Regions from separate parts of the Kribbella orskensis genome, predicted to be linked through region 2. Evidence: riboswitches for the same ligand, from Rfam matches in the RefSeq annotation. Region 2 holds a riboswitch; the other holds the start of a gene.
What was found. A riboswitch is a leader RNA that binds a small molecule or an ion and turns the genes downstream of it on or off. The one in region 2 is predicted to bind glycine.

Region 1: another riboswitch for glycine. It lies ahead of gcvP (aminomethyl-transferring glycine dehydrogenase); the one in region 2 lies ahead of EV644_RS18385 (L-serine ammonia-lyase).

What each region holds. Positions count from the first base shown of each region.
Region 1 covers NZ_SLWM01000002.1:19,458-27,368, reverse strand. The annotation lists gene EV644_RS05245 (bifunctional nuclease family protein) at 1-42, shown strand, start outside; gene EV644_RS05240 (MerR family transcriptional regulator) at 514-1,131, shown strand; gene EV644_RS05235 (dihydrodipicolinate synthase family protein) at 1,390-2,073, shown strand; glycine riboswitch at 2,089-2,202, shown strand; gene gcvP (aminomethyl-transferring glycine dehydrogenase) at 2,273-5,125, shown strand; gene EV644_RS05225 (serine hydrolase domain-containing protein) at 5,294-6,586, shown strand; gene EV644_RS05220 (hypothetical protein) at 6,583-7,371, opposite strand; gene EV644_RS05215 (pyridoxal phosphate-dependent decarboxylase family protein) at 7,537-7,911, shown strand, end outside.
Region 2 covers NZ_SLWM01000006.1:99,631-107,541, reverse strand. The annotation lists gene EV644_RS18400 (SDR family oxidoreductase) at 27-734, shown strand; gene EV644_RS18395 (hypothetical protein) at 772-1,434, opposite strand; gene EV644_RS18390 (alpha/beta fold hydrolase) at 1,611-2,297, shown strand; gene EV644_RS18385 (L-serine ammonia-lyase) at 2,301-3,674, opposite strand; glycine riboswitch at 3,754-3,846, opposite strand; gene EV644_RS18380 (hypothetical protein) at 3,992-4,927, shown strand; gene EV644_RS18375 (DUF3817 domain-containing protein) at 4,924-5,295, opposite strand; gene EV644_RS18370 (alpha/beta hydrolase) at 5,456-6,925, shown strand; gene EV644_RS18365 (hypothetical protein) at 7,042-7,278, opposite strand; gene EV644_RS18360 (aminopeptidase P family protein) at 7,529-7,911, opposite strand, start outside.

The DNA.
Region 1 (7,911 bases), on a different contig from region 2:
TTCCTCGACCACGTCACCCCCGAGGACTTCGACAAGAGCTGAGCACCAAGAATCAGTACCTGAGTGGTGTCCGTCCGCTGTCGGCCGCGCCACCTGCCCCGCCTGGCACGCGCGCAAGCTCGCGGCCGGACCTGGCTGACGCCGCAGCCACTCCAACCATCCCGGCCGGTCTGCTGAGGGCCGGGCTGTACCGAGCGACGGTGCGGCAGGTACCGCTGGCGGGTTACTTGACGACTGGCGGCTCGTAAGGCGCCAGTCGCCGAACAGCCCGCCACTCGACACCCCGCCGACCGCAGGGGCAGGTGGTGAGGATGCGTGCGGGATAGGCTGAGGTTGAACGTTGCTGGTACAAGGGCGGACAGGTAACGATTCGAGTTGGGGGCGCGACACGCGTCCGGCTCGGGGCGGTTGTCGTTGACCGGGTCTGGTCGGCGGCTTACCTTGAAGGAGTTGTGGGGTCTTGTAACTCCACGGATGTGATCCGTTCCAGTCGGTACCCAGGGAGGCTCAGGCGTGACACGCACCGGCGACACTGATCTGACGGCGCAGTCGACGTCCGAAGCACACGCCGAGGCGGCAGCCACCGCCGGCGTGCAGGGTCTGCTCTTCGACGACGACCTGTCGCCGATGCCCGACGACGTCGGTTTCCGCGGCCCGACCGCGTGTGCCGCGGCCGGCATCACCTACCGTCAGCTCGACTACTGGGCTCGCACCGGACTGGTCTCGCCGTCCGTGCGCCCGGCCACCGGCTCCGGCACCCAGCGGCTGTACGGCTTCCGCGACGTGCTGTTGCTGAAAGTGATCAAGCGGCTGCTCGACGCCGGCATCTCGCTGCAGCAGATCCGCAGCGCGATCGCCCACCTGAGCAAGCGTGGAATCGATGACCTGACCCAGATCACGCTGATGAGCGACGGGGCCTCGGTCTACATGTGCACCTCGCCCGACGAGGTGATCGATCTGCTGGCCGGCGGCCAGGGTGTCTTCGGCATCGCCCTCGGCGGTGTCTGGCGCGAGGTCGAGGGTTCGCTGTCCGAGCTGCCGACCGAGCGGCTCGACGCGCACGCCGACGGCTCCGAGGGCCACGCGGGCGACGAGCTCGCCGCCCGCCGTCGCGCCCGCATGACCGGCTGACCCGGCCAGACTCAGTGCGCCCACTCACCTCGGTAGATCTCCGCGGTGTGTGGGCGTCTTTGTTGCTGCCGCTCAACGCCGACGACAGCATCGTTTCGACCGCTTGGAGCAGCAGCTCGAGACCCTGCTGACTGCGGGCCTGGACGGTGTCTACGCCCACGGCACGGCAGGCGAGTTCCAGACCCTCACCGAGCCCGAGTTCGACGAGATCAATGTGCTCTGGCCGCCGCCTGCGAGGCCGCGAAGCTGCCTTTCCAGTTGGGCGCCAGCCACCCATCCGCCCAGCTGTCCTTGGATCGCGTACGCCGGGCCGCTGCGCTCAGCCCGTCCGGGATCCAGGTCATCCTGCCGGACTGGTTGCCTCTCAACGACCAGGAGACCACGGCTTTCCTGACCGGCGCGGCCGCCGCAGCCGAGGGAGTCTCGCTTGTCCTCTACAACCCACCGCACGCGAAGACGCAAGTCGGGCCTGAGCTGCTCGTCGACCTGGCGCGCGCAGTACCGACACTGGTCGGGCTGAAGTCGGCGGGTGGGGACGAGGAGTGGTTCGATCGCGCGCTGGAGTCAGGGGTGTCGCTCTTCGTGCCCGGGCACTTCCTGGCGAGCATGACCAGGCTGGGAGCGCACGGCAGTTACTCGAATGTCGCTGCTCTGTCGCCTGCTGGTGCTGTCCGTTGGTACGAGCAGATCTTGAAGGATCCAGGGGCTGCGCTCGACGTGGAGCGGCGGATCGGGGAATTCTTCGCGGAGCACATCGCGCCGCTGCAGAGCGCAGGTCTGTCCAGCCCGACGCTGGACAAGTTCCTGGCCACGGTTGGTGGCTGGGCGGACGTCGGCACGCGGGTCCGCTGGCCGATGACGTACGCCACCGAGCAGCAGGCAGACACCGCGCGGCCGGCTGCCGGGCGACTGCTGCCCGAACTCTTCGAAGGTTCCTGGTAACCTCGGACACGCCGTACACAGCACTCGGGAGAGTCCCAGCAGCTCGCGTCCTTCACCGGCACGGCGGCTGGGCGCCGAAGGGGCAATTCCTCCCCGGAACCTCTCAGGCCCATGGACCGGGTGCCTCAGGCGACTCTGGAGCGTGCATGCGTGACAGAGGGGGAGGCCACCGGCAATAGTCAGCAACGGAGCCTCTCAGATGACTGTGCATGAATCCCCGAAGATCTCGGCCGCGTTCTCCGACCGGCACATCGGTCCGCGCCAGGACGAGATCGCGCGGATGGTCCAGACCCTCGGGTACGCCGATGTCGACGCGCTGGTGGATGCCGCGGTGCCCGCGTCGATCCGCTCCACCGAGGCGCTCCGGCTGCCGGAACCCGCCTCCGAGGTGGACGCGCTGACCGAGCTGAGGCAGCTCGCCGCGCGCAACAACGTGGCCACCTCGATGATCGGCCAGGGGTACTACGGCACCTTCACCCCGTCGGTGATCGTCCGCCGGCTGGTGGAGAACCCCGCCTGGTACACGGCCTACACGCCGTACCAGCCGGAGATCTCGCAGGGCCGGCTCGAGGCGCTGCTGAACTTCCAGACCGTGGTGTCCGACCTGACCGGCCTGCCGACCGCGAACGCGTCGCTGCTGGACGAGGGCACCGCCGCCGCCGAGGCGATGACGCTGGCGCACCGGTCCAACCGCAAGAGCAAGAGCAACCGCTTCCTGGTCGACGCCGACTGCTTCGCGCAGACGATCGCGGTCGTTCAGACCCGGGCGGAGGCGCTCGGCATCGAGGTCGTGGTCGCCGACACCACCGACGGCCTGCCCGAGGGCGACTTCTTCGGCTTCCTGGTGCAGTACCCGGGCTCCGGCGGCGTCGTACGGGATCTGAAGCCGCTGGTCGCCGCCGCGCACGAGCGCGAGACGCTGGTCGCCGTCGCGTCCGACCTCCTCGCGCTGACGCTGCTGGAGGCACCGGGGGAGGCCGGGGCGGACATCGTGATCGGCTCGTCCCAGCGCTTCGGCGTGCCGCTGTTCTACGGCGGTCCGCACGCCGGCTTCATGTCGGTCCGCGCGGGCCTCGAGCGCTCGCTGCCGGGCCGCCTGGTCGGCGTCTCGGTCGACGCAGACGGCCACCCGGCGTACCGGTTGGCACTGCAGACGCGCGAGCAGCACATCCGTCGCGAGAAGGCGACCTCGAACATCTGTACCGCGCAGGTCCTGCTCGCCGTGGTCGCCTCGATGTACGCGGTCTACCACGGCCCGGACGGGCTGGAGGCGATCGCGCAGCGTGTGCACAAGCACGCCGACAGCCTCGCCGCGTCGCTGCGCGCAGGTGGGGTCGAGGTCGTCCACGACCAGTTCTTCGACACGGTGCTGGCCCGGGTTCCCGGCCGCGCGGCGGACGTCGTCGACGCGGCTCGGCAGACCGGCATCTGGCTGCGTCAGGTGGACGCGGACCACGTCGGCATCTCCTGCGACGAGAAGACCGACCCCACCGCCCTCGGCCGGGTCTGCCGCGCCTTCGGCGTCCGGTACGACGCATCGCTGAGCGGCGCCGGTCTGGCCGCCGAGGTGGCCCGGACCACGGAGTACCTGACCCACCCGGTGTTCAACACGCACCGGTCCGAGACGGCGATGCTGCGGTACCTGCGCAAGCTGTCCGACTACGACTACGCGCTGGACCGCGGCATGATCCCGCTCGGCTCCTGCACGATGAAGCTGAACGCGACCACCGAGATGGCAGCGGTCACCTGGCCCGAGTTCTCCGACCTGCACCCGTTCGCGCCGATCGAGGACGCCGCCGGGTACGTGAAGCTGATCGGTCAGCTGGAACGCTGGCTGGCCGAGGTGACCGGCTACGCGAAGGTGTCGATCCAGCCGAACGCTGGTTCGCAGGGCGAGCTCGCCGGCCTGCTCGCGATCCGCGGCTACCACCGGGCCCAGGGCAACGAGGACCGCAATGTCTGCCTGATCCCCGCGAGCGCGCACGGCACCAATGCCGCCTCGGCGGTGATGGCCGGCATGAAGGTGGTCGTCGTCAAGGGCAACGACGACGGCACGATCGACCTGGAGGATCTGCGGGCGAAGGCCGCGGAGCACGCCGAGAAGCTCGCGGCGATCATGATCACCTACCCGTCCACACACGGCGTGTACGAGGAGAGCGTGACCGAGGTCTGCCGGATCGTCCACGACAACGGCGGCCAGGTGTACGTCGACGGCGCGAACCTGAACGCGCTGCTCGGCCTCGCGAAGCCGGGCGAGTTCGGCGGCGACGTGAGCCACCTGAACCTGCACAAGACGTTCTGCATCCCGCACGGTGGCGGTGGCCCGGGCGTCGGTCCGGTCGCGGTCGCGGAGCACCTCGCGCCGTACCTGCCGAACCACCCGCTGCTGGACCAGGCCGGTCCGGACTCGGGTGTCGGTCCGATCTCCGCCGCACCGTTCGGCTCGGCCGGCGTCCTGGCCATCTCCTGGGCGTACATCCGGATGATGGGAGCCGAGGGGCTGACCTCGGCCACCAAGGCCGCCGTACTGACCGCCAACTACGTGGCGAAGCGGCTCGAGAACACGTTCCCGGTGCTCTACACGGGCGAGAACGGGCTGGTCGCGCACGAGTGCATCCTCGACCTGCGGCCGATGACGAAGGAGACCGGTGTCACCGTCGACGACGTCGCGAAGCGGCTGATCGACTACGGCTTCCACGCGCCGACGATGTCGTTCCCGGTGCCGGGCACGCTGATGGTCGAGCCGACGGAATCAGAAGATCTAGGGGAACTGGACCGTTTCTGCGACGCGATGATCGCGATCAAGCACGAGATCGACCGGGTCGCGGCGGGGGAGTGGCCGGCCGGCGACAACCCGCTGGTGAACGCGCCGCACACGGCGTCCTCGGTGATCAACGACAAGTGGGAGCACGCCTACACCCGCGAGGAGGCGGCGTTCCCGCAGTCCGTCGACCGGACCACGAAGTACTGGCCGCCGGTCCGCCGCATCGACGGCGCGTACGGCGACCGCAACCTGATCTGCTCCTGCCCTTCCCCGGAGGCCTTTGAGTGACCCTGCGTCCTCAGGACACATCTGCGACCCCCGCACGTGCTGCGCGGCACTCGGCACGGCACCTCGCCGCACTGGAGCAAAGGCCACGATGGAAAAACATCGAGGCCTTCACTCCAGCACGCCGAGCTACCGCGCCGAGCACCGCTCGCGACTGTGCGGGGATCGCAGATGCGTCCTGACACCGCTGCCACCCTGTACGCCGAGGTGGCAGCGGCCCAGAGTGAGTGGAAGTTGCCGTCGATCAGTGCCGGAGTGGTCCGGGACGGCGAGCTGGTCTGGACCGGGTCGCGCGGGCGGTTCGCAGATGCGAGTGGACTCGAGCCGGGGCCGGACGTGCAGTACCGGATCGGGTCGATCACGAAGACGCTGACCGCGGTGCTGGTCATGCAGTGCCGCGACGACGGGCTGCTCGCGCTGAACGATGCCGTGGGCAAGCACCTGCCCGGGATCGCGTTCGGGGATCTCACCCTGCGGCACCTGCTCTCGCACTCGGGCGGCATGAACGCCGAACCCGAGGGCGACTGGTGGGAGCGCAACCCGGGCGTCTCGTTCGACACGTTGGCCGCGACGATGGACGAGTCCCAGGCGGCGGGCCGGCCCGATCGCCGCTACCACTACTCGAACCTCGGCTACGCGCTGCTGGGCGAGATCGCCTCCCGGCTGCGCGGTGCGTCGTGGATGGAACTGGTCACCGAGCGGATCCTGAAGCCGCTGGAGATGCGCCGTACTTCGTACTTCCCGCTGGCGCCGGCCGCTCAGGGGTTCTCGGTGCACCCCTTCAGCGGGCGGCTCTCGGAGGAACCCGCTCACGACGCGGGTGCGATGGCCCCGGCGGGTCAGCTCTGGAGCACGATCGAGGATCTCGCCCGGTATGCGGAGTTCTGGATCGACCCGGGGTACGAGGTGCTCAGCCGCGACACCATCGAGGAGATGGCGTCGCCTACCGCCTCGGATCCCCGCGAGGGCCTCGCCGCGTCGTACGGGCTGGGTCTTCGGCTGCACGCGGACGACCCGAACCTGTTCATCGGCCATACCGGTTCGATGCCCGGGTTCATGGCCGGGCTGTTCGTGGACCGGGTCCGCCGGATCGGCGCTGTCACCCTCGGGAACGGCACCTTCGGGCGTTGTGCCTCGGTACCGCTGGATCTGCTGCGCATCGTCGCGTCGTACGAGCCCGTGCTGCCGGCGGAATGGGTCCCGGAGCCGGAGCTGTCGCAGGGCGAGGAGTTGCTGGGGCATTGGTACTGGGGGAACACCCCGGTGACGATGAGCGTGACCGCCGGCATCCTCCAACTCTCCGGCGCGCTGACCTCCCGCTTCTCGCCGCTCGGCCCCGACCTGTACCGCGGCCGCGACGGGTACTTCGCCGGCGAGAAGCTCCGCGTCGTCCGCGACGGCGACACCATCAGCCACCTCAACCTCGCCACCTTCGTCCTCACCAGGACGCCGTACGGCGCCTAGGAGATGATCTCCACCAGTCGTAGGGATTCCTGTGGTCCGTTCATGGACAGCTCAGCCACCTGGCCGATGCCCTTGACGTAGTACTTCGTGTCCAGCACGTCCGGCTCGAGGGCGGTGGTCTCGAGGGTCCGCAGCGCGTGCCGGAAGCTGCCGAACGGAACCGTGACGGATGCGTTGCGGCCGATGACCCAGAACACGTCCTCGGCGTGCCCCGGGGACCACTCCTGGCGGAACTTCCGGCCGAGTTGTGGATGGGCCTGCATGAACACCCCCGGCTGTGCGCCGTTCACGCCGGCATGGAACGAGCCCTCCCTGCTGACGACCCGGCCTCGGCCGTCGAGCTCGGCGGTGTCCTCGCCGAAGTACCAGACGTTGCCGCAGCGGTCCTGGGCGTAGTAGTCGCTGGTGCGTTCCTGCAGCACGTTGTTCAGGTACAGGCGGTCCTCGACGACGCGGGTCCGGACACCGTCGACCATCCTGGTCCGCGATGTCGTGACGACCAGGTTCAACGCCTTCCGGCCGTCCTTGACACCGGTGGAGACCAGCGTCCGCCCGACCTTCAGCGGGAACCAGGCATTCGTCACGTCCGGGCTGAAGTCCTTCGGCCTGATCCGGGGGTGGTACTGGCTGCCCGGACCGAACACCGGCAACCGGCATCCCCACTCGACCTGTGCGGACGTGTCCGCCGCCGGCAACAAGCTCGCCACGACAGCCATCGCCGTGACCACCGCACCCTTCGCCATCCAGCCGAACATGATCAGCGATCCTTCCGTCGGGGTTGTCACCGCTCACCCTGCGCCCGGTGTACTGAACCTGGCCTGAACGTGGTGTGCCGATGACCACAGTGGTGACAGGCGGTGGGGCGGTTGACACTGGGCGAAGCCGGGGAAGTAAGTTAGGTCTGCCTTAGTAAGGCTTGCCTTACTCAACAACGTTCCCAGGAGAACTGGATGCCGCTGCCAGCGCGTCTTGTTGCGCTTAGCCCGCTGCCTGCCGATGCCCCCCTCAGTCCCTTCGGCCGCGATCAGCGGCTCGTCGAGGAGGACACCTGTCCGCGCTGGCCATTGGCGTCGACGGTGGCGGATCGCGACCGTGGCCCGCTGCCGGCCGGGCTGCCGACCGCGGTGCTGCAGCGGACTACGGAGATACTGGGCGAGGCGCGGGTGCCGTACACCGGCGTCGGCGAGTCCGCGGCGCTCGACCTGATCGCAAGTCTGCTGGACGAGAACGGCATCGACCTGAGCCACCCGCACGCCGCCGCCCACCTGCAGCCGCCGGTCCTCCAGGTCGCGGTCGACGCCGACGCGCTGGCCTCGGCGAGCAAC
Region 2 (7,911 bases):
CCGCGAGCAGCAAGCAGCCTGAGGACATGACCACAACACTGATCACCGGAGCCAACAAGGGCCTCGGCTACGAGGCCGCCCGACAACTGATCGCCGCCGGCCACACCGTCTACCTCGGCGCCCGCGACCTCGAACGCGGCCGCCAGGCGGCTGACGAGCTGGGCGGCCGAGCGGTCCAGCTCGATGTCACGAACGAAGAGTCGGTGGAGGCAGCGGCGAAGCTGATCGCCGACGAAGCCGGCGGACTCGACGTTCTCGTCAACAACGCCGGGATCGCCGGTCCGGCCATGTCCGCGGCGGAGCTGACCGGGGACGACTACCAGGCAGTCTTCGACACCAATGTGTTCGGACCCGTGCGGGTCCTGCACGCCTTCCTGCCCTTGCTAGAGGCAAGTAGCACCGGCGTGATCGTCAACGTCAGCAGCGGCCTCGGCTCGGTCGCCGCCGCGACCGATCCCCAGACCCGTACGGCAGCCGTGCCGGGCTGGATCTCGGCGCCGGCGTACGCCGCATCCAAGTCCGCGTTGAACATGATCACCGCACAGTACGCGCACCAGTTCCCGCACCTGCGCATCAACGCGGTCGACCCCGGCTACACAGCCACCGACCTCAACGCCCACACCGGTCCCCAGACCGTCGAACAAGGCGCCGAGATCATCGTCCGCCTCGCAACCCTCACGCCCGAAGGCCCCACCGGCCAGTACCTCAGCCTGATCGGCGTCGTCCCCTGGTAGTGCTTCAGGATCGGCAGGCGCGACAGGATCGGTAGCGCTACAGGATCTTGTCGAGCAGGCCGAGTAGGGCATCGGTCAGGGACGGCTGGTCGGGCTCCTCGGGGTTGCCCGGTGGGTTGCTCGGGGTGTCCGGGGGTAGCGGCGGGTCGGTCGTCGGAGGCGGGGGCGGCGGGGTCTTGGTGGCCGGCGGGATGGACGGGTCGGGATGTTCGGCGGGGTTGGTCGTCGAACTGCCGGGGACCTGGGGTTCCGCGGGCCGGTCGGCCGAGCCGGGGGGCCACGAGTTTGCGACGGAGCGCTCGTTCCATCGGCCGGAGGTCGACGGGTCATCCGCCGACCGGCCGGTGGTCGAGCGGCCGTCGGCCGAGCCGGTCGATGGTCCGGTCGTCGACGGCGCGACCGTCGGCAGGACGGCCGGCGGCACGGTTGGGTTGGAGACCTCGGGCGGGATGGACGGGAAGTTCTTGGCGGGCAGACGACTCGGCTGGGGGCCGGCGATCGGACTGGTCGCGTCCACACCACCGCCCGGCAGCGGGATCAGCGGCGCGCCGAGGCGCGGCCCACCCAGCAGGCTGACGGACACCAGGACGGCATAGACGCCCGCAGGGGCGGCGACGAGAACGGCGATCCGGCGAAGCCCCCCACGCTTACGCCCGAACCTGCGTCGTTCTGCCTGTTCTTCCTCAGAGAACGGCTTCACAAGTCCGGGAGAGTAGCGGTTGACCAGCCGTTTCAAATAGTCCTGGAACTACTTTCACCATCACGACGCGATATCAGGCAGCAAGATGACCTGACTGCGACCAACCCTGCACAGGGAGTCAGCATCGGCTCGCTGGTGGACGGGCAGACCGCACGATCCTGTGCCAGCCTGCTCCCATGACTAGCGGACTCCTGCTGCACGGACTCGGCGCCACCGTCCGGGTCTGGGACGGCTGGCCCTCATCTGACCAGTGGTTCGCCCCAGACCTGCCGGGCCACGGCTCGGCCGCACCACTGCCGGAGTACAGCTTCGGGTCGATGGCGGCGGCCGTCGCCGAGAGCCTGCCGGTACGTCGGGGTCTCACGGTGCTGGGGCACTCCCTCGGCGGGGTGCTCGCCCTCGAGCTCGCCAGCGGCCGGTACGACGTCCAGGTGGATCGGGTGATCGCGCTCGGCGTCAAGGTTGTGTGGTCCGAGGAGGACCTCGCGCGGGCGGCGGCACTGGCGACGAAGCCGGTGGCCTGGTTCGAGACCCGGGACGAGGCGGCCGCGCGGTACCTCAAGGTCTCGGGGCTCCAGGGACTCGTCGATCCGGCCAGTGACGCGGTGGACCACGGCTTGGTGCGCGAAGGTGAGACGTGGCGACTGGCTTTGGATCCGCGGGCGTTCGGGGTGGGTGCCCCGGAGATGGCGAGGTTGATCGCCGACAGCCAGGCGGACGTGGTGCTGGCACGTGGTGAGCTCGACCCGATGAACACGGACGCCGAGCTAGCGGCGCTGCACGATCGGGTCGTCACCCTGCCCGGCCTTGGCCACAACGCCCACGTCGAGGACCCGGCAGCGGTGGCGGCGACCACCCGCTGACCGTCAGCACTCGATGACGTTGACGGCGAGGCCGCCGCGCGAGGTCTCCTTGTACTTGACCTTCATGTCGGCGCCGGTCTCGCGCATCGTCTTGATCACCTTGTCCAGGGTGACCACGTGCACGCCGTCGCCGTGCATCGCCATCCGGGCCGCGTTGATCGCCTTCACCGCCGCCATCGCGTTGCGCTCGATGCACGGGATCTGGACCAGGCCGCCGACCGGGTCGCAGGTCAGCCCGAGGTTGTGCTCCATCCCGATCTCGGCGGCGTTCTCGACCTGCTCCGGAGTACCGCCCAGCACCTCGCACAGTCCGGCCGCGGCCATCGAGCAGGCCGAGCCGACCTCGCCCTGGCAGCCGACCTCGGCACCGGAGATCGACGCGTTCTCCAGGTAGAGCACGCCGATCGCCGCGGCCGCGAGCAGGAACTGGACGACGCCGTCCTCGGTCGCGCCGGGCACGAACCGGCGGTAGTAGTGCAGCACCGCGGGAATGATGCCCGCGGCACCGTTCGTCGGCGCGGTGACGATCCGGCCGCCGGAGGCGTTCTGCTCGTTCACCGCGAGCGCGAACAGGTTGACCCAGTCCATCACCTTCAGCGGGTCCACCGACCACTTGTCGCTGCTCAGCTTGTGGTGCAGCGCGTGTGCCCGGCGCGGCACCTTCAGGCCACCCGGCAGGGTGCCCTCGGTCTCACAGCCTTCGTCGACGCAGTCCTGCATCACCTGCCAGATGTGCAGCAGGCCGGCCCGGATGTCCGGCTCGGTCCGCCAGGCCAGCTCGTTCGCGAGCATCACCTCGCTGATCGGCAGCTGCGACTCGCGGCACCGGTCGAGCAGCTCGGCGCCGGACAGGAACGGGTACTTGAGCGGTGTCCGGTCCTGCACGATCCGGTCCCCGGCCGCGGCGTTCTCGTCGACCACGAACCCGCCGCCGACCGAGTAGTACGTCCGCTCGCGCAGACAGGAACCGTCGGCCGCGCGGGCGACGAACGTCATCCCGTTCGGGTGGTACGGCAGCGCCTTGCGCCGGTGCATGACGAGCTGGGTGTTCTCGTCGAAGGCGATCTCGTGCCGCCCCGCGAGCCGCAGCCTGCCGGCCTCCCGGATCGCGGCGACCCGGCTGTCGACCGAGCGGGTGTCGACCGCCTCGGGGTCCTCCCCCTCGAGGCCGAGGATGACCGCCTTGTTGCTGCCGTGTCCGTGACCGGTCGCGCCGAGCGAGCCGAACAACTGGGACTCGACGGCCGTCGTACGCTCCAGCAGACCGTCGCCGGCCAGGCCGAGAGCGAAGGTGCGGGCGGCTCGCATCGGCCCCACGGTGTGGGAGCTCGACGGGCCGATCCCGATGCTGAACAGATCGAAAACACTGATCGCCATGTGCGGAGGTTCCTTCCGGTCGTCATTGACCGATTGGTTTGCCTCCCCGCTCTGTCGGACTGCTGTCCTTCAGAGGTGCCTCGCCCGTGCGGTGAAGGTGCCTGAGAGATTCTTGGGGAGAGTTGCTCCTACGGCGCCCGGTTCGAGCCCGGGTCTCTCCCGCACGGGTTCATGCGGCTGCTGTGTAGTTGTCGGCAGTTGCCTGCAGTTGTCGCCTGGACGGTACGGCGCTGTCGCCACGCCCGTCAATCCGGCGATGGAGGCGGTTCCCTCTCGCGATGGATGCGGCCCCGGCCACCCGCGGCGAGGCTGAGGCCATGACAACGACCGCGCGTAATCCGGACGTGGCGCGGGTACCCCCGGCGTGGATGAGCTGGGTCCCCCGGCTGGCCCTCGGCTGGGCAACCGCCTACGGCCTCGTGCGAGTCTGGTTCGCCACCGGGCACGCGCCGGAGTGGAAGTTCCCGGGTGGCGACCTGCTGATCCCCGACTGGCCGTCGGTGGCTGCCTGCCTGGTCAGCGCGGCTCTGGTGGTCGCGGCGACCACCTGGCCGCGGTACCGGCTGGTGATCGGGCTGCTGTGGGCGGCGGCCGCGGGGTGGGTCGCCGTGTCCGCCTTGGCTCTGCTGGACGTGGTCGGTGGCCTGCTGCCGGGGCTGGGGATCCCCTGGGACCTGGCGGGGATGCTCAGCCGGATCGGTGCACTCGCTGGCGCGGCATTGCTGGCGGGAACGGCTCTGGCTCGGCAACGCCAGCTGGACCCGACCTGCTTCGGGTGCAGCGGCCGCAGGCAGTCACTGACCTCCACACCGAGGTGGGCGGTGGCAGCAGCGTGGATAGCGGTCGGGGGTTGCTTGCTCCGCTTGGCGGCCCAGGCTGTCGTCGGCTTCGACACAACGCCCCATGCCGCCGGTCTCTCGATGCTGATCTTCGAAGGCGGCTTCCTGCTCGCCGGGATCGCACTGCCGCTACTGCTGGTCTACCGGCTCGGCAAGGTGTTCCCGCGGTGGATGTTGCTGCTGCCGGGTGCCGGCCTGGGCGCGGGCATCACGGCGTACTTCGGTGTCGGCCTGCTGCAAATGACCGCCGAAACCCTGCAGGGCAAGGTCGCGTTCGACGGCATCGACCTGCCGCAGAGCTTCTTCTGGGTGGCAGTACCGGCCTACTTCGTCTGGGGTGTGGGCCTGGCCGTCGCGACCTACGCCTACTACCTGCGGACTCGCAAGCCCTGCAGGCGTTGCGGTCGTCGTTAGCGCAGGCGGCCGGTGCGCTGGGCCCAGAGCTCGAAGAACCAGGTGAACAGCGGCGGGATGCTCGCGGCCAGGGCGACCAGCGTGGTGAGCCAGGTCCAGCGCAGCGGCTTGCGGACGACTGCGACCGTGATCACGTAGGCGATGAAGATGGTGCCGTGGATCGGCCCGAAGATCTTCACGCCGACCTCGTTGTCCGACAGCACGTACTTGAACAGCATGCCGATCAGCAGCCCGGTCCACGAGACCGCCTCGGCGATCGCCACCACCCGGAACCACCTGGCGTACTTCGATCCGGTGCCGGCCGCGGTCACATCGGCGGAGTCGATGGCGGGGTTGGCGGGGCTCGCGGCTGGAGTCGTCTCAGTCATCAGGTCTGTGACCCTAACAAGTCCCCGAAGCCGGTCGGGGGATCGGTCCGGGGTCAATCCCGATGTGCGTGGGAATGCGATTGCCGAGGATCAGGTCGTTCCCCAACGAGAAGGAAGACCTGTGAATCTCAGACTTCGAAGGACCGTCGCAGGAGGTGCGGTGCTGGCGACCGCGCTGGCCGGCGTCACCTTCGCGCCGACGCCCGCCACCGCGACCGCAGTACCGGAGACAACAGCACAAGGTTTGCGGTGGTCGGACTGTCTGCCGGAGGCAGGCGACACCGAGGAGGACAAGGAGCTGCTCGAGGGCTCGCAGTGCACCACCCTGCAGGTCCCGGTCGACTGGAACCATCCACACGGCCCGACCTTCGGACTGGCCCTCGCCCGCCGGCCCGCGAAGGATCCGGGCCACCGGGTGGGCTCCCTGGTGTTCGGACCGGGTGGGCCGGGCGACTCCGGGGTCGAGCGGATCCGGACCGGGATGAGCAGGTTCAGCACGAACCTGCAGGACCGGTTCGACATCGTCAGCTTCGACCCGCGAGGGATCGCGCGCAGCAACCCGGTGAAGTGCTCTGCGGCCCTGCTGGCTCAGCAGCCGTCGCCGATCATCCGGTCGCAAGCGGAGTTCGACCAGACGCTGCGGTACAACCGGAAGCTCTCCAAGGACTGCCGGGCCAACACCGGGCCGGTGTACGACCACATCGACAGCCTGCAGATCGTGCACGACCTGGACGCGATCCGGGCGGCTCTCGGCGAGTCGAAGCTGACGTTCCACGGCAGCTCTTACGGCACCCTGCTCGGGGAGCTGTACGCCGAGACGTATCCCAGCCGGGTCCGGGCGATCGTGCTGGAGAGCGTGGTCGACCACAGCCTGGGCACCAGCGCGTTCCTCGACACCCAGGCGTCGACCGCCCAGGACTCCTTCGACGAGTTCGTGAAGTGGTGTGACGCCAACACCGACTGCGTCCTGCACGGGCGGGACATCCCTGCTCTGTGGGCGAGCCTGCTGGCGCGAGCTGACCTCGGTGAGCTGCCGAACCCGAAGGTGCCGAACACGGCCCTGCCGCCGTTCATGCTGAGCTTCCTGGCCTTCCGCCAGCTCTACGACCCGCAATGGCCGGCGCTCGCCGGACTACTGAAGCAGCTCGACGAGAGCAAGCCGCCGGTCGTCGTGTCACCGCCCACGCCCACCGGGCTCGAGTCGAACACGTTCGCGGTGTTCTGCCAGGACTGGAGCCTGCCGGTGAGCAGCTATTCGCAGTACTCCGCTCAGCTGAAGCGACTGGCCAGGGACTACCCCGAGATGAAGTATCCCGGTGCGCTGCTCGCGATCGCCAGTTGCCTCGGCTCACCGACCCGGGTGGACAACCCGCAGCACCGGCTGAAGGTCCGCGGCCTGCAGACCCCGCTGCTGCTGATCAACTCGATCCACGATCCGGCCGCCGGCTACAACTGGGCAACCGACGTGGCGCGCCAGCTCGGCCGGCAGGGCGTCCTGCTCAGCTACGAAGGCTGGGGACACGGCAGCTACACGACCAGCCCTTGCATGGAACGTCCCGTGGACAGCTACCTGGTCTCGCTCCGGCTGCCAGCGCGCGGCGACTCCTGCCCCGCGATCCCGCCGGCCTGAGGTTCGGGCGACGCGTCAGGCTGACCCGCGAGTGATCCCCGGCACCGGGAAAAGAACCGAGGCCCCCTCGCCAGCAGGGAGAGGGGGTCTCGGTCCGCCCGGACCTCACTTGCGGTTCAGACGTGGACCAGGTCGGCTTCCTGGACCCTGGTCAGCGCGGCGCCCCCATACGCGCGGGCCGACAGGTCGAGGAGTTCGGCACAGGCCTTTTCGAGCGCCGCGGACTGCGACGAGCAGCGGTCGACGAACCAGTAAGGATCGTCGGGCTGCAGGTCGTCCGTGTCGTCGATGTCGGCGTACCAGTGGTGGTCACCGCCGCAGGCACAGTGAACCACCCGCACTCGCAGGTTCATCGGACTTTCCCCCCGTGCAACAGATCCCTGGGATCCCCCCCGGGTCCCAGTCGGGGCCAGCTCGGCCGGCGCGTGGTCGCGGCCCCCCACTGCCACGCGCCGGGCCGAGATTGACCCTCCCCCGCTCGCTACATCGTGGCGGACCCGCCCGGCGTTACTGGTTGTGACGATATTTTTCTGAGTGATTGCTTCACCACGCTCAGTGTCGACGACCACGCTCCGCGAGCACACCCGGGACGCATTTGCGAGGTCACTCTGGGAGATGGGCCTGGACCCACTGCTCCAGGCCGTCCGGGGTGATCGGCAGCGCCTCGGTGAGGATCTCCAGGCGGTCGGAGTGGACGACCACGTTGTCCTCGATGCGGATGCCGATGCCGCGGAGCTCCGGCGGGATGGTCTCGTCGTTCGGGTGGAAGTAGAGGCCCGGTTCGACGGCCAGGGCCATGCCCGCTGCCAGGTCGGCGGCGAAGTACGTCTCGGGGCGGGCCGAGTCGCAGTCGTGCACGTCGAGCCCGATGTAGTGCCCGAGACCGCAGACGACGTACCTGCGGTGCTGCTGCCCGTCCGCCCCTAGCGCCTCGTCGAGGGACACGTCGATCACGCCCCAGTCGCGCAGCCCCTCCACCAGCACCC